Regions from separate parts of the Virgibacillus kekensis genome, predicted to be linked through region 1. Evidence: riboswitches for the same ligand, from Rfam matches in the RefSeq annotation. Region 1 holds a riboswitch; the other holds the start of a gene.

Region 1 (3,153 bases):
CATAAAAAAACACATGATTAGGGACGGAGGGACAGGCTCCTTGTACCTCCGTCCCACTTTACTGCCTCTTCATCTTTATGTGATTTAAAAAATGGAATAAAGGGTATTTATGTTTATGTATCCAATTCAAAAAAAGATGAGAAAAGGAGGCGGTCGGGCAATGACCAATGACATGCATTACGGTAAGGACTATAAAGTTGTTCCAGCCACTTCTACCAAAAGCGGTACATTTGAGAAGATAGCGGAAGATTTATGGTATCAAACCATTCAAATTGTAAATTTATGCTATGTAACTAATCCAATCGACAACAAATGGGTATTGATTGATGCGGGGATGCCAAAGTCAGCGAACAATATCATTGACCACGTTACCGAAAAGTTTGGGAAAGACTATCCACCTGCGGCGATTGTGTTGACTCATGGACACTTCGACCATGTAGGAGGGCTTGTTGACCTTGTCAAGCACTGGAACGTTCCAGTTTATGCTCATGAGAAGGAACTTCCTTATCTTCGTGGGGAACAGGCTTACCCTGAACCGGATACTTCTGTAGAGGGCGGCATGGTAGCGAAAATGTCTAAATTCTTTCCAACAGACCCGATTGAACTTGGAGATATGGTAAAACCGCTCCCTGCAGACGGAAGTGTCCCATACCTAGAGGAATGGAAATGGATTCATACCCCTGGCCACACTCCAGGCCATGTCTCATTTTGGAGAGAGAAAGACCAAACATTAATTGTTGGAGATGCTTTCGTTACTGTAAAACAAGAAAACTTATATGACGTGATGGTACAGAATAAGGAAATCAGTGGGCCTCCCCGTTATTTAACACCAGATTGGAAGGAATCTCAAATATCGGTCGAAAAATTGAGAAATCTTCATCCAAAATTGGCTATCACGGGTCATGGCCTGCCAATGGAAGGTGAAGATATGACCAAAAACCTTGACTATTTGGCAAAAAACTTCAAGAAAATAGCGGTTCCTGATCATGGACGTTATGTAGAGACGGACAAGGGGACAGGCACCGTGTCCCAGTACAGGAAATGAAGTAAAAGGAACTTCCCGGTCGGGAGGTTCCTTTTTTGAATGAGGGGGACAAGGTGCCTGTCCCCTTGTCCCTTCAATTAGATAATAAGTCTTAATTGAATTACCTTATCGCTTTAATAAACTTCCAAACTTGAAGCAGTGTAAGGGCGCGGAGGATTTATGGAAGACATAAAAAATTGGAGCTCTCTTAGATTTCACTAGGGACTTAACTCCTGATTATTGTTTTTTTGTTGCAGAAGCTATAATCCTGTGATACTCTATCAATACAATATATTGTGATTAATATTTACTTTACAACTATATATAGTACAAACGAGTTGAAGGTGACATTTGTTGTCTTAAAAGGGAACCCAGTGAAATTCTGGGACTGTCCCCGCAACTGTAAGTGTGGACGAACGAGATTTCCACTGTACCGATTGCTTCACGGCAACGGTACGGGAAGGACTCCAGTAGGGTGAAGCACGAGTCAGGAGACCTGCCTTAACTTGTAGTTTCAATTCCTCGGGGTAAGAGAAGGTGAAACGATAGAGAAGCAGATACATATTTTCTGTCGTTTTATGTCCGTCTATCCTTTGGGTAGGCGGATTTTTTTAGTAGTAAATGCTTTCTTACTCCATAGGTGCAACAAAGGGCTTTCGCCATTAATGCTTGGCGAAAATATGAATTTTAGGGAGGTAATGAAATGACAATCATAGCAGCAAGGGGTTTATCGCAATTGATTGATCACGCAACAGAAGGTCTAAAAGTAGACAAAAATGTATTAATGGAGAAGCTTAACCCGGAAACGAAACCGGATGATTTAATTAAACATGCTCTGGAAAACATCGATGAAGCCAATCCTGATTGGACATTTGTCGCCAGCAGGATCTATTTACGTCAACTTTATAAACGCGCCGCGGAAAACAGGCGGTATGATGCTAATTTACGGTATGGAAATTTTCATCAATTAATTGAGTCTCTAACTGAAAAAGGGATTTACTCCGAGCGACTTTTGACAAAGTATACCAAAAAAGAAATCGACTTTTTTGCCAGAGTTATTGATCCGAAGCAGGACTTGTTATTTAACTATCTGGGATTATATACGATGGCAACCCGCTATATGGCAACAGACCATGATAAAAATACATATGAGCTGCCGCAGGAGCGCTGGATGATAATTGCAATGTATTTAATGCAAGATGAAAGTCAGGTTTATCGCAGTCAATATGTCATCGAAGCGTACTGGGCATTAAGTAACCTGTATATGACAGTCGCAACACCAACGTTAACGAATGCCGGCAAATCACATGGCCAGCTTTCAAGTTGTTTCATTGATACGGTGGATGACAGCTTGCAGTCCATTTATGACAGCAATACCGACATTGCCAAACTTTCTAAAAATGGCGGTGGGATTGGTGTTTATATGGGGAAGATCCGAAGCCGTGGCAGTTCAATTAAGGGCTATAAGAACATGTCAAGCGGGGTTGTTCCGTGGATTAAACAGCTTAACAATACAGCGGTCAATGTCGATCAGTTAGGAACCCGTAAAGGCGCAATTGCCATATATTTAGATATCTGGCACAAGGACATTGAACCTTTTCTTGATCTGAAATTAAATAATGGGGACGATCGGCTTCGGGCTCATGATATTTTTACTGGGGTCTGTCTGCCTGATTATTTTATGGAAAAGGTTGAGGAGCGAGGAGACTGGTATCTATTTGACCCGCATGAGGTTCGGCAGGTGATGGGGTACTCGCTCGAAGATTTTTATGATGAAGAAAGAGGACACGGTACTTGGCGTGAGCGCTACCTGGAATGTGTTCACTCGGCTGAATTAACCAAGAAAGTCGTCCCTGCGATTGACATTATGAAACGGATAATGAAATCCCAACTCGAATCGGGAACACCTTTCATGTTTTACCGGGATGAGGTCAACCGGAATAATAATAATTCGCACAATGGTATGATCTATTGTTCCAACCTGTGTACAGAAATTACCCAGAATCAGTCTCCGACAGAGTTTCTGGAAGAATTTGTAGAATTGGACGATACGATTGTAAAAAAATACAAAACAGGCGATTATGTCGTATGTAACCTTAGCTCAATTAATCTAGGACGGGCAGTGCCTG
Region 2 (3,153 bases), on a different contig from region 1:
AACGGAGGGAGTACTAAAATCATTAGTAATACAGCAACTACGGCGCTCCCAATAGGGATCCATATCACTTTATTTGATTTTTTAGGTTTCTCCAGTTCTCTGAGTTCGGAGGAGATGTTTTGGTATAATACATCTTTATCCATGCTGTCCTCAACTTTTGGCATTTGCTGTAACAAGTCTTTTACCTGTTGATCTTCGTTGTCAAACGTATTCACAAGACATCGCCTCCTCTCTGTTGCTCTTCATTCAAATAGTTTCTTAGCACTTTTAAACCCCTGTGCTGAGTTGTTTTTACCTTACTGGGAGTAAAATTAAGTATGTCCGCAGTTTCCTGAATGGAAAACGAATGTATGTATCGTAATATAAGTACACTTTTTTGATCATCCGTGCATTTATCTAAATAACGATAAACATTCTGGACGGCCTCGTTCTGAATCGCTATTTCTTCAGGTAAAGGCTTCTGATCCTGAAGTAAATGTCCTTTCTCTCCCCAGTCAAAAAACTCCGAAATCCTTTTTCGCTTCCTCTTTTTCCTTCTGAAATAATCAATCGTTACGTGTCGGGCAATAGAGAACAGCCATGTTTTTTTACTGCTGTCGCCTTTAAAGGAGTCATAGGAATTAATTACTTTAATATATACTTCCTGAACGAGGTCCTCACATGTTTCTTTATCTTTTACCATATAAAATATAAATTGATACAAGTCCTGATGATATTCATCATAAATCTTTTCAAAAACGGCTTTCATTTCGATCCCCCGTTCACTTGAATAGTCGCTTTGGAGCGTTAAAAGTTACAATATAGTAATACTATATTCCAAAACAGCAAAAATACCAACCTCATTCAGTTGGTATTTTGCAGATGAAATCGATTATTGGCATATTTTTTAAATAAATATTGAATCGCTGGATATAGCATAAAAATGAATACTCCGTTGCCAATCGCATGATAGGTATCAAACGGAAGGCTGGACAGATAGTACGGCCAGAATTCTCCGACCATGGAATACATTGTTAAGGAAATAATAAATCCATAAAGATATCCGCTGAATACAGCAAAGATGGCAAGTACAGGAAGTGGTACCCTGCCAGGGATTTTACCGAGAAAACCGCTTAAAATACCGATTAATCCCCAGGAAACTATTTGCCATATTGTCCAGATTCCCATACCCAGTATCATATTCGACAAAAACGTTGTTAGGATCGCTAATATCACCGCAGATAATGGGCCAAGCAATAGCCCAGATATAATGATTAATGCAGTGACTGGCTGAACGTTCGGGAGAAAGACAAACACTGCCCGCCCCACAACTGCCAGGGCCGCAAGTAAAGCAAGTAATGTAAGTTTATAAGTGTTCATTTACACCATTCCCTGCTACCAGCATAATTAATATGCTTGCAGGTCAAAAACTACTTTGTCCCCTGGTGAAAGTTCCAACTCGGTAGCACCAACTTTTGCCATTTCTCCGTTAACAGTATACATCCACGCCTTCTTTTCATCTTTCCCAGGTGCTATGCCATTAATGGAAGTGATAAATCCTCCATCCTCTTTAATCTCAAAGTTTTCTTTCATTACTTCCATGAGGATTGCCCCGTCTTTAATCTCAATCTCTTTTTCTTTAATTTGCTTCTCACCATTATTTTTCGAAATCGTAACAGTTACTGTGTCTTCACTCTTTTGTTCGGTATTTTCACCGGATGATTGAGTGCTTTCATTCTGATTGCTGGCTTGTGATTGTTCTTGTTCCTGGTTATCGGTCCCACATCCCACCAGCAAACCGATTATTAAGAATAATAACGCCGAAACACGAAAAAACTTTTTCTTCATTTCCCATTCCTCCCTTTATTTTTTGAGGAGTAGCGGAAGTTGGCAACCGACAAAAACATAGTGCCTATGTATCTTTTTGTTAAATAAATCCAACAAAAAAGCTGAACTCTCAGGAGTCAGCTTAAGACAATCGATACACAAACTTTCACATACGTAATGTATTCGGTCGTCCCAATCGCTCATACCCTCGAAGCATTGAAACCTTAGAAATTGGCAGGTCTACTGACTTGTGACATTTTCCTACTCCAGGTCCCTTCCCATATGGCCAGCATACAGTGGATTGCGCCTGTTTCGTACATCACTTACAGTTGCGAGGACAGTTCCGGCCTTTCACCGGATTCCCTATTAAGCATGTGCACCAATTTCTGTTCATTGTATTCAATTCTATTTAATCATATCATAATCGGTCATCTTGTAAAGGAAGTTTAAACGAAAAAGTTGTTCCTTCACCAGGTTTACTGTTTACAGTTATTGTGCCGTTATGGGCTTCGACAATATTTTTGGCAATAGCAAGCCCGAGACCCGTTCCTTTTTTCTTACTGTTACGTGTGCGTGATTTATCAGCTTTATAAAACCTCTCAAACACGAAAGGAAGGTCTTCTTCGGATATACCACTTCCATTATCCTCAACCGATACTGACAAGCTATCTTCATCACTGGTTACTCTTACTTTCACTTTCCCTTCTTTATTTGTATGGCGAATAGCGTTATCAATCAGGTTTGTAAACACTTGTTCCATTCTATCTGGGTCAATCATCATTTTAGAAACCTGCATATCCTTCTCAAGCAGTAGTTTCACTTGATTCTCATCAGCTAGACCTCTAAACTTCTTGATAATCCGCTCTACATACATGTCCATATCCACGTATTCTTTATTTAGCTGCGTGTATCCGGCTTCCATCCTGGCCAGGTCGAGAAGCTCATTAACAAGCCTTCCCATCCTTAATGACTCTTCATGGATGATTTGTGCAAGGTTATTCTTCTCCTCTTTCGTGTCTGCCACATCATCCACAATTGCCTCACTATAACCCTGAAGCATGGAAATCGGGGTTCTTAATTCGTGAGAGACATTTGCTATAAAGTCTTTGCGGAGCTTATCCAGTCTCCGTTCTTCAGACATGTCACGGATTACTGCTACTGCTCCACGAACATATGACTGGTCATATAACGGTGTCATGATCATCACCCAGGTACGCCCTTTTACATCAATTTCATGTATTGCTTCTTTTTCATCCTTAATCACGTCTTGTAAAATTCCACTTAGCGGCACAGGAGCTTTATTGCTTTCTTCATTCAGTTCGTTATTTTCAAATTTTAACCCTTCAA

The links. A riboswitch is a leader RNA that binds a small molecule or an ion and turns the genes downstream of it on or off. The one in region 1 is predicted to bind cobalamin.
Region 2: linked by a shared signal. The riboswitch ahead of ACFO3D_RS04270 (DUF4430 domain-containing protein) and the one ahead of ACFO3D_RS18010 (ribonucleoside-diphosphate reductase subunit alpha) in region 1 are both predicted to bind cobalamin.

The regions. Positions count from the first base shown of each region.
Region 1 is NZ_JBHSFU010000015.1:70,062-73,214, forward strand. It holds gene ACFO3D_RS18005 (MBL fold metallo-hydrolase) at 161-1,045, shown strand; cobalamin riboswitch at 1,349-1,542, shown strand; gene ACFO3D_RS18010 (ribonucleoside-diphosphate reductase subunit alpha) at 1,809-3,153, shown strand, end outside.
Region 2 is NZ_JBHSFU010000003.1:566,842-569,994, forward strand. It holds gene ACFO3D_RS04255 (hypothetical protein) at 1-215, opposite strand, end outside; gene sigX (RNA polymerase sigma factor SigX) at 212-748, opposite strand; gene ACFO3D_RS04265 (ECF transporter S component) at 844-1,359, opposite strand; gene ACFO3D_RS04270 (DUF4430 domain-containing protein) at 1,387-1,827, opposite strand; cobalamin riboswitch at 2,023-2,205, opposite strand; gene ACFO3D_RS04275 (ATP-binding protein) at 2,225-3,153, opposite strand, start outside.